2 regions of the Virgibacillus saliphilus genome follow, and region 2 is predicted to be linked to the other one. Evidence: riboswitches for the same ligand, from Rfam matches in the RefSeq annotation. Region 2 holds a riboswitch; the other holds the start of a gene.
What was found. A riboswitch is a leader RNA that binds a small molecule or an ion and turns the genes downstream of it on or off. The one in region 2 is predicted to bind FMN.

Region 1 (5,726 bases), 1.4 Mb from region 2:
AGGGTGGTTTGAAGCATGGGTAATGTGAAAAAAATAATGGTTGTTGCTCTACTGTTAATACTCGTTGGTGTAGTAGGAAGTATTTTTACGTTTAATTTTCATGAACGGACGGCAGTTGCTGAGACGAAACAAGCGAATATAGATAATATAACAGCTATTGATATTCGGCTAGATAATGAAAAAGTAATCATGAAATCCACGGAAGAACCAAATGCAAGAGTGGAGCTTGAAGGAAGTACAGCAAGCGATAATAAAACGGAATTGGCTGTGAAGGAAAATGATAATACATTGTCCATTGAAACCAAGAAACAAAAAGAAAAACTATTCCAGCTTGATTGGGGAGGCCCTATGACACTGACCGTATACCTTCCTGAAAAAGCGTATGAATCGTTACTTGTAGATATAGATAATGGAAGCTTTCAAGCAGATGATCTAACGGTAGAAGCTATTGACGTATCAACAGACAACGGGGAAGTTGCAATGGCTAATATTGCAGCTGGGATGGTTAATGTGACATCTGACAATGGAAAAATAAAATTGGATCATGTAGATGGAGCCATCAACAGCAAGACAGATAACGGAGCAATTTCTCTTGTAACGGAGGGGCTTGATCGAAACCTTGATTTCTATACAGATAACGGGAGTATTACCATTCAGACAGCAGAAGAACCCACAAATGCAGTATTTGATGTGCGCGTAGATAACGGAAAAATTAACATCTTCGGCGATTCGGACTGGGATACTGTAACTGGGAATGGCGATAACGAGATTACATTAGCTACGGATAATGGAGATATTACGGTAGAGAAGTAGCCTTTCAGTCATTAGGAGGGACAATGGGACTGGGACAAAAATGTTTTTAACAAATAAATTCTGAACATACATCGCTTCTAAAAATATACTTCGCGCATCTTAGGGCGGCTGGTGAGCCCCCTTGTGCGCGTCGTGTTGCAAGTGACTTCGTGGGTCAGCACTCCATCGCAAAAAAAGATTGCTACCCGTGGCTTTAGGTGTCTTACCTATGCCTTTCCTCCCGCTGGAGTCTCCGCATATTTCCTACGCTAAGTTTGATAATGTTCGTCTTTTTAAGGAAACACGTTTGTCCCAGTCCCAATCGTTTTTCGCTGTGCTGGGACGAGGGACCTGTCCCTGCTGTCCCCCAACGAAAAGGCTGAATGGTTATGGAGTGATATGCCAATTCTATAATGGAGCTTTTTCCACAACACGCCCATTTCTCCCCTCTGTCGTTTCTGCATATTTGAGAGAGCGAATAATTGCTTCTTCCGTTGCCTCGGTAACAGCTTGAAATAATTGGTTCATTAATGGGTGATCATCACGTACACATGATATGGATTCGATAGCAGCCTTTTTGTTGTGATCATAGGTATTAGCAGTGGAAAACGCGATAGCAATATCGCCACTGCCATTATCCATATGGCTTCCGGTACGCGCAAGTCCAGCTGCGCAACGCTTGGCAAGGCGCTTTAACTGCCGATCGTAAAGCGGGGCATCTGTTGCTATGATTAGCATAATCGATCCATCAGGTGTATCGACATCGCGTTTCTCCCAATTTGCAAATAGTGCTTGCTCTCGTTTTCCAAAGTTACTTAAAACGAGACAACCCACTGTATAGACTTCTCCGTCTGCAGTTACTTCGCGTGATGCTGTTCCGATTCCGCCTTTATAACCAAAACAGATCATTCCTGTACCAGCTCCAACCGCACCTTCTAAGGAAGGTTTATTCGATGAACCTGTAATCGCTTGAACAGCATGCTTGGGCTTAATAGCCTGATGCCGGATAGAATTAAGATAGCTATCATTGCACTCACCGACAACAAGATTGATTGTACTGGTTGCATCGCCAATTTCCTTGTTTTCCTCAATCATGTATTGCAGGGCACCTTGCCACACTGCCCCGACACTAAATGTGTTTGTTAGCATGATTGGGGATTCTAATAGCCCCAGTTCTCCCATTTGAACAAGGCCTGTCGTTTTTCCATAGCCATTGAGGATAGCACTGGCTGCGCGCGTTTTTTGATTGAAAAGATCCCCGCCATGTGGAAGGATGGCGGAGACTCCTGTACAAATGGTAGTTGCATCGTCGACTTTTTCATATAATGTGACATGTCCAACTTTTACGTCCTGCACATCAGTAATGCAATTGGAATTTCCTGTTGGAAGCGGCATCGCTTGAGCTCCTTATTGGATAGTTTGTGATTGATTAATGTTATGTATATTATAACTGCTGATACAATACTGTCAATCGCTGATAAAAGCATCCGAACTGCTGATAAGATATGAGGTTCCACTGATAAAAGCTCCTCAACCGCCGATAAAGTATGCAGTTCCGCTGATAAAACATCGCCACCGTGAATAAATGTCAAACTGTCACCAGTACGTGAGCTCTACCTGTTATTTTGTGTGCTGGGACAAGGAACCTGTCCCCATGTCCCTTGCGTTTTCCAAGAATGCAGTGCTATACTGTAGTAAATGAAATATAAATGTTCCTTCAGGGTCGGGTGAAATTCCCAATCGGCGGTGATGAAATAAAATTCTTAGTCCGCGACCCGCACGGTTATAAAACCAAGCGGTGGATCTGGTGAAACTCCGGAACCGACAGTTACAGTCTGGATGGGAGAAGGAATTTTTTAATCAACGCGTATGTCTCTAATCGAAAAATGCATGGGTTTTCATGATGGTGTCCATGTATTATTGTTAGATATACCTTTTTCTTGTTGTTAAAAATTCTAACCTAGGTCTCTGAAGCGAATTCAGAGGCCTTTTCATCGTGAGGAGAGATAGTTTTGAATGATGAGGATTATATGCGTTATGCACTACAACTTGCTCAAGGAGTATCGGGACAGACAAGTCCGAACCCCCCGGTCGGTGCAGTTGTTGTGAAAGACGGTGCTATTGTTGGAATTGGCGCACATTTAAAAGCAGGGGAAGCTCATGCAGAAGTTCACGCACTTCAAATGGCGGGGGAGAACGCTCAAGGCGCAACGATATATGTCACGCTTGAACCATGTGCCCATTATGGAAGAACTCCACCGTGTGCGGATTTGATTGTTGAAAAAGGAGTAAAACGGGCGGTTATTGCAGTTGCTGATCCAAATGAAAAGGTAGCAGGTCAAGGTATACAAAAGCTTCGCGAAGCTAATGTGAACGTTGATCTCGGTGTGTTGCATAAGGAGGCTGAAGTAGTAAATGCCGTATTTTTCCATTATACCCAAACCAAGACTCCGTTTGTGACCGTAAAAGCTGCTGTCAGCTTGGATGGAAAAACAGCAACCGTAACAGGTGATAGCAAATGGATAACAGGGGAAAAGGCGCGGCATGATGTACATCACTATCGACATAGGCATGACGGGATTTTAATAGGGGTCAACACTGTAATTGCGGATAATCCGAAGCTTACGACAAGACTTTCCCATACGGGCAAAAATCCGGTACGCATCATTTTGGATACCAAGTTAAGAACACCGTTGGACGCCAATATAATTACAGATAATGAAGCCCTTACGTGGATTTTTACCGGGAAGCATGTGACGGAAAAAGAAATGGCCCCATTTTTGAAAAAACCTTGGGTAGATGTTATACAGCTGGAAGAAGAACAGATCGATGTAGATACAGTGTTGGACATTTTGGGGGAACGAAAAATCATGTCAGTCTTAGTAGAAGGTGGAGCTGAGGTTAATGGTTCTTTTTTAAAAAAGCTGCGAATGAATCAGTTGGTTATGTATATGGCCCCAAAGTTAATTGGCGGAATTGATGCACCGACTTCTTTTATGGGGGAAGGATTTAGGCTCATTTCAGAAGTTCCGGAACTAACGATAAAACAGGTCGAGATGATAGGTGAAGATATGAAAGTCACCGCTGAACCGAGAAAGGAAGTATCCGATGTTTACAGGAATAATTGAAGAAGTGGGTATCGTGAAACGCATGGAACATGTATCTGATCAGGCTGTTAAGCTAGAAATTGGATCTGATAACGTTATCGCTGATATAAGTACGGGAGATAGTATAGCAGTAAATGGCATTTGTCTGACTGTTACGGATTTCACTTCGGAACATTTTCAAGTGGATGCGATGCCTGAGACGATTACATCCACTTCCCTAAATGCACTAACGTTAGGATCCAAGGTGAATTTGGAAAGAGCCATGGCAGCAGATGGTAGATTCGGTGGCCATTTTGTTTCCGGTCATGTAGATGATACGGGAAGAATTATTCGAAAGGAAAAGCAGGAGAATGCGGTTTATTATGATATTCAAATTGCGAAAGAACTCACCCCGCTTTTCATTAAAAAAGGGTCGGTAGCGGTGGATGGAATTAGCTTGACTATTTTTCATGTGGAGAAGCATACATTTACGATATCATTAATCCCACATACTGTCTCAGAGACAACATTGGGTGAAAAACGAGAAGGGGATATCGTTAATATCGAATGTGATATGCTCGCTAAATATATACAGCAAATGCTGAAGCAGCAGGACAACCGCGAAATCTAATCAGGAAGTTATTATGTGAAAGAAGGGAAGCTTATGTTTCATACAATTGAAGAAGCTATATCAGATTTACAAGTAGGAAAACCGGTTATCGTTGTAGATGATGAGAATAGGGAAAACGAAGGTGACTTAGTTGCATTATCGCAATATGCAACACCGGAAATGATTAACTTTATGATTACACATGCAAGAGGACTTGTGTGTACACCGATTAAAGCGGATCTGGCTGATAAACTCGGTCTGTCTTTAATGACAAGTCAGGAAACAGATCCATTTGGTACAGCTTTTACCGTATCGATCGATCACAAGGATACGACAACAGGAATTAGTGCTAACGATCGATCTCAAACCATTCAAGCACTCATCCATTCAGATGTAGAGGCAACAGACTTTAAACGTCCAGGACATGTTTTCCCATTAATTGCAAAAGAAGGCGGTGTCTTGAGGCGGCCCGGTCATACGGAAGCTTCTGTAGATTTAGCATCACTAAGCGGTGCATTTCCATCAAGTGTCATTTGCGAAATTATAAAAGATAATGGTGAAATGGCGAGGGTGCCTGAATTAAAGAAAATGGCGGAAGCATTTGATTTGAAAATGGTAACTATTGAAGCATTAATCGATTATCGAAAAAATAAATCAAACCATATTAAGCGAGAAGTAGAAACCATTTTACCGACTGACTTCGGGGCATTTAAAATATTCGGCTATACAGAAGACCAGGGTGATAAAGAACATATTGCGCTAGTAAAAGGAGATATTGATTCTCATTCAGATGAGGCAATTCTGACACGGATTCATTCGGAGTGTCTTACAGGAGATGTTTTTGGATCCCATCGCTGTGATTGTGGTCCGCAGCTCCATCAAGCACTGAAAGAAATGGAAGAAGCTGGACGGGGCGTTCTCATTTATATGCGCCAAGAGGGGCGAGGTATTGGACTGATCAACAAACTCCGTGCCTATAAACTGCAGGATGAAGGCTTTGATACAGTAGAGGCCAATGAACAGCTGGGCTTTGCACCAGACCTGCGAAAATATGATGTTAGTGCACAAATTTTAAAGGATTTGGGAGTAAAAAATATTCACCTTTTAACCAATAACCCGGAAAAAGTAAAAGCGCTGGAATCGTTTGGGATAACGATTCAATCACGTCTACCCATACAAACAAATATGTGGGAAGAAAATGAAAACTACATGAGAACAAAATATGCGAAATTAGGACA
Region 2 (5,726 bases):
ACATCCATGGCCGGGCCTTCTGTAGCTGGTGTAGCAGCACTGTTAAAAGATGTGGATGCGAGTTTATCTATTGATGAGATGGAAGAAATTTTAACCTCTACTGCTAATGTATTGACGGATGACGAATATCCGGACGCTCCAAATAATGGATACGGATATGGATTAGTTAATGCCCATGATGCGGTAGCATCGCTTGTAGATGGACTTGGAACATTGGAAGGACAAGTTACAAAAGAAGGTGACGATACCGAAGCACCGACTTTTGAACATGAAGCTCCAGCAGAAACGTACGCTGGTATGGATATGGATTTAACCATTCAGGCTAGTGATAACGTCAGTGTCGCTACTGTGGCATTAAGCTATCAGGACAATGATGATGATTGGCAAACGGTAGAAGCCTCTCGAACCTCTGGTGATTTTACAGATGGCGAGTATATTGCGACTATTCCTGGGGAAGACATCGAAGGAGATTCTTTGACATATTACTGGACAGTGAAGGACTTCGGAGATAATGAAGTAACGAGCGATGAGTACAATGTGGTCGTTGAACAAGGTATTACAACAGGATATTTCGAAGACTTTGAATCTAGTCCGGCTGGTTGGACTTCATTTGGTGAAAACAACAACTGGGAATGGGGTGAGCCAACATCCGGACCTGGGGAAGCTGCATCCGGTGATAATGTGTATGCAACTAATCTGGATGGTGAATATGATAATAATGCCAATGCAACACTTATGATGCCGCCTATTGATCTGCCAGAAGGGGATACTTACTTGCAGTTTGAACAATGGCATGATTTGGAAGCCTATGAAACAGGTGGCGCATATGATTTTGGTCATGTTTTTGTATCAACAGATCAAGAGGAATGGACACAGCTTACTAGAATGCAAGGTCTAACAGATGGATGGGAAAGTGCAGAAGTAGATTTATCTGACTATAGTGGTGAAAGAATATATATTGGTTTCAATCTTACTTCTGATCTTAGTGTCACTAAAGATGGTTGGTATATTGATGATGTAGCGCTATCTGATGCACCGGAAAGCGATACTGTATCATTGGAGGTCGCTTCTGATAATAGTAAGACTGTTGGGTTGTTAAATGATCGTCTAACTGTGAACGCATTAACCACGGCAAACAATGAGCTTGGAGTAGAAAAAAGCGATGATAAAGCAGCTTTGAAAGAGAAAGTGAATCCAGCGGATATTGTGCCGGTAACGCCTAATGAAAACCCTCCGATTGAGGAAGAAGTCGTTAATCCGGCTGTTCTGCCTATAGGTGCACAGGTTAGTGTGCTTGAAACCGGTCGATCTGTAAATACAGATCCGGCTGATGGCACCTATTCTTTGCTTCATGGTGCAGGAGAATTTACAGTGAAAGCTGAAGCTTATGGATTTCATTCGGATGAACAGACCGTAACAATCGAGAATGATGAAACGACGGAAACGAATTTCACATTAGATGAAATTGATCAGTATACCGTAAGTGGAACAGTTACAGATGAAGCAACAGGTGAACCAATAGAGGGTGCTACTGTTCTACTTGCCGAAGACGCAAACATTGCCCCTGTAGAAACAGATGCAGACGGTAATTATGATCTATCTGCATACGAAGGAACGTACACATTACGTGTAATAGCAAGTGGTTATCATGCAACAGAGATGGAAGTTAACCTAGAAGAAGACGCGGAAGCAGATGTAGCACTTGAACCATTTTACACGGTTCCAGGTGGCGAAATCGGGTATGATGACGGTACGCCCGAAAATGCGCGCGCTTTCTACGATGCAGGAAATGGCTGGGCAGTGAAAATGTCCTTGCCAGAGGATGAAGAATCTGCTGTCGTAACCGATGGTGTATTTAAATTCTGGGATGAAGAGTTCCCGGTTCCTGGTGGAACGGAATTTGCGGTAGAAGTATGGGACGCGTCGGGTCCTAATGGAGATCCTGGTGAGAAAATCGCTGGTCCAATTGAAGCAGAAGCGGTACGTGATGCGGATGAATGGACAGTCGTTGACTTATCCGAGCATGGAATTACAGTGGATGGAGATTTCTATATGGTATATATTCAAACACAAGCCAATACAGAAGCTCCAGGGATGGCAACAGATGAAAATAGTCCAAATGCTGAGCGTAGCTATCAATTCGTTGATGGAGCATGGTCACCGTCCCCTGCTATAGAAGGAAACTATATGATCCGTGCTCGTGTCAGCTACGAGGCAGAGGAACCTGTTATTACCACACCAGCAGAAGATCTTATTACAAATGAAGCAGATCTTAGCGTAGAGGGTACCGCTTCACCTACAACCACTGTTCAATTGATGAATAATGGGGAAGAAGTTGGTACGCAAGAAATTGGAGATGATGGGGAGTTTTCGATACCAGCCGATTTAACAGAAGGTGAAAATGAACTTACAGCAGTATCTGTCATTGATGGGACTTCTATAGGAGAATCTGATCCTGTTACCGTAACGCTGGATACTGAAGAACCTGAATTAACCATCGATAATCCACAAGATGGGGAAAAATCGAATCAAGAAACAGTGACGGTTGAAGGAACTGTATCAGATTCTAACCTTGATTATGTGGAAGTAAACGGCCAAGAGGCAGATGTTTCAGATGGTACGTATTCCAAGCGAATTTTGCTGGATAACGGAGAAAATGAAATCGAAGTTGTTGCAGCGGATTTAGCTGGAAATAGTCAAACAGAGTCGGTTAGTCTTGAAGTGGACTTCACTGCACCTGATATAGCTAATCTGACACCAACGGAAGATGTATATATCAATGCTGGTGAAAGTGTGCATATCGAATTTGATAGTGAGCCAGGGCAAAGAGCCACATTCTTTATCCATATGCCGCTAACAAATGAACGAAACAGTGTTGCCAACGCGACAGAGCTTCCGATGATGGAAACGTCAGAAGGCCATTATGAAGGATGGTGGACAGGAACAAATATAGAGGCTGAAGGTGCTGTTATTGAGGTGAAAATTGTGGATGACTTTGGTAACGAAACACGCCAACAGGCAGAAGGTAATTTATTTATTAATGCAGAGTAATGATTTAATCGCTTATAGCTAATAATTTAGATCATATCTCGTTTAAAGGTGTAGAAGTGATCACTTCTGCACCTTTTCCTTTTGATTATTTTTAAATAGCATGTTGTTTTTGACACAAAAAATAGAAATTGCGACGTAGTGTGCCATAATCGCAACGCCGTAGCGGTGGGTTAACAAGCATACTTAGATACGTCGCAGTGTCATCAACGGAGGAGATTTAAAGGCGGCAAGACTGACAATAAGTCCTTTCTTTTAATTTGAAATAAATTACTTGCAAATGTGGCGAAATGATGTATAATACAAAGTAATAATAAAATAAATAATCGATTCCATATCTTCGGGGCAGGGTGAAATTCCCGACCGACGGTAAGGAGCTTGTAAGTGCTCTAAGTCCGTGACCCACAACGCATATTGCAATGTGGTTGACCTGGTGAAACTCCGGGACCGACAGTATAGTCTGGATGGGAGAAGATGTCGAGCCAATTATAGTACATTATGTGCTTTAATTTTCCTATGAATAATCTATTACCCTAAAGCCCCATTAGGCTTTAGGGTTTTTATATGTATTTTGTAAAATAGGAGAAAGGTTCATCCTTCATCGAACGAGATAGGAATCGATTAAAGATGAAGGAGGAGAATGATGATGCAAACAAAGAATATACAATCATCAAAGCTTTTAAGACTTATCATTCTAGCATTACTTGGAACTATTTCGCTGGTACTATTTTTCTTGAATTTCCCTTTGCCATTTTTACCTGCTTACTTAAAAATTGATTTTAGTGAGGTACCAGCATTGATTGCAGCACTTATATTTTCACCTGTTGCGGGAATTATTGTCGTAGCTATCAAAAATATTCTTTATTTTCTTGTTTCCGGAGCGGGTGATCCGATAGGGTAGCTGCAAATTTCTTAGCAGGACTTATGTTTGTTGTACCTGTTTCCTTGTTATACCATAAATTCAAAGGGGTAAAAAGTATTGTGTCCGGATTGGTAACAGGAACGGTTATTATGGCTGTCGGGATGAGCGTATTAAATTACTTTTTTGTTTTACCAGCATATGCATGGTTCATGGGCTGGGATATGACAGAACAGGTGAAATGGGTTTCCGTCATTGCAGGTGTACTGCCATTTAATATTGTTAAAGGGATTGTTGTAGGGTTACTGTTTGTTCCTCTATTTGTGAAAATGCGAAGTTGGATAGAACAGCAGCAAGCAAAGATAATATAAGATAGAATAAAGCTAATCCGTTTTGGGTTGGCTTTATTTTTGGATGAGGGCTTAGCGAGTGAAAGCTAGCAAAAAGTAGTCAGAACGGTACCCATATCAAATCGGGAGAGCACACGCCTTAAATAGGAGAGCCTCACATCAAATCGGGAGAGCCCACGGCTTAAATGGGAGAGCCCCATATCAAATCGGGAGAAATCAAACCAGAATGGTTCCTTTAGTCGATTGAAAACTTGTCTATTGTATAAAGTCCGCCCTCTTGTAAAAAGAGGGCGGACTTTATTCTTCTTCTTCCTCAACTAAATTTCGTGCTTCCGGACGGGCTTCTAATCGTTCCAGTGGTATCGGTTTACCTGATTTTTCACTTAGGCCATACGTGCCGTTTTCAATGCGTTCCAAGGCATCATCGATATCCTGAAGACGATCTTCTCGAATAAGGTTAATTCCGGCATCACGCTCCTGTTCAAATTGTTCTGTTCCTATATCACCTGGGTGGTTATCATAGTCCGCTAGTTCTTGTGTCTCATCGTTTGGGCTGGTTCCTTGATTTGACTCAATCTCTTCTTCATTTTCTTCTCTCCATTTTTGCAGGCGCCTTTTGAAATAGGTTATCTTTTCATCTGTCAGTTCCTCATGTTTGGCCATTTGAATCACCTTTCTTTATTTCCGTTTTGGAACGACTCTGATTGTACATCTTGATACAGATATAAGATTTTCCTGTTCATCCACTATTTTTATCTCCCAAACCATTGTTGTTTTTCCTATATGAAGAGGACTTGCCTTAGCTGTTACCATGCCGTTACGTTTGCTTTTTATATGATTCGCGTTAATTTCCATGCCGAATACACTTGATTCTTGCGTGTCGATATGTGCAGTTGCACCGATACTGGCGGCGGTTTCTGCAAGTGCTGCACTCGCTCCACCATGTAAAAAGCCTGCTGGTTGATGGGTTCGTTTATCAACAGGCATGGTCAAGACAACTAAATTTTTATCTAATGATACTACTTCAATCCCAAGCGCTTCGATGAGCGTATTTTCTATTGCCATTATAATAACTCCTTTTTACACAAACGCACTAATGAATAAAGATAGCCCAAGTAAAAAGCCATAGAATGTATTTGTTTTCCCTGTGGCGGCCATTGCAGGCATCATTTCAATTGGAGTCGTCTTGCCGCGGAATTTTTTAATAACCTCTACTGCTTTTTTAATACTAATACATGTGACAATCGACCATAATGGTAGTATTCCTGTTATAATGTAAACAGCTGTTAGACCATAAGACGTGATAAATAATGCTGCCAGGAAGGTAACGGCGTTTTTCCTGCCAAGTAAAATGGCGATTGTTTTACGACCGTTTTCCTTGTCACCATCCAAATCCCGAATGTTATTTGATAACATAATACTTCCAATGAAGATGGCTACCGGAATGGATACCCAGATAACATTTGCAG

Region 1: linked by a shared signal. The riboswitch ahead of ribD (bifunctional diaminohydroxyphosphoribosylaminopyrimidine deaminase/5-amino-6-(5-phosphoribosylamino)uracil reductase RibD) and the one ahead of KFZ56_RS13045 (ECF transporter S component) in region 2 are both predicted to bind FMN.

The regions. Positions count from the first base shown of each region.
Region 1 covers NZ_JAGYHC010000001.1:1,290,434-1,296,159, forward strand. The annotation lists gene KFZ56_RS06345 (HAAS signaling domain-containing protein) at 1-23, shown strand, start outside; gene KFZ56_RS06350 (DUF4097 family beta strand repeat-containing protein) at 16-813, shown strand; gene KFZ56_RS06355 (DmpA family aminopeptidase) at 1,201-2,187, opposite strand; FMN riboswitch at 2,502-2,647, shown strand; gene ribD (bifunctional diaminohydroxyphosphoribosylaminopyrimidine deaminase/5-amino-6-(5-phosphoribosylamino)uracil reductase RibD) at 2,805-3,920, shown strand; gene ribE (riboflavin synthase) at 3,901-4,509, shown strand; gene KFZ56_RS06370 (bifunctional 3,4-dihydroxy-2-butanone-4-phosphate synthase/GTP cyclohydrolase II) at 4,543-5,726, shown strand, end outside.
Region 2 covers NZ_JAGYHC010000001.1:2,687,619-2,693,344, reverse strand. The annotation lists gene KFZ56_RS13050 (S8 family peptidase) at 1-3,051, shown strand, start outside; FMN riboswitch at 3,381-3,528, shown strand; partial or broken gene KFZ56_RS13045 (ECF transporter S component) at 3,695-4,278, shown strand; gene KFZ56_RS13040 (TraR/DksA C4-type zinc finger protein) at 4,555-4,920, opposite strand; gene KFZ56_RS13035 (hotdog fold thioesterase) at 4,936-5,322, opposite strand; partial or broken gene KFZ56_RS13030 (1,4-dihydroxy-2-naphthoate polyprenyltransferase) at 5,338-5,726, opposite strand, start outside.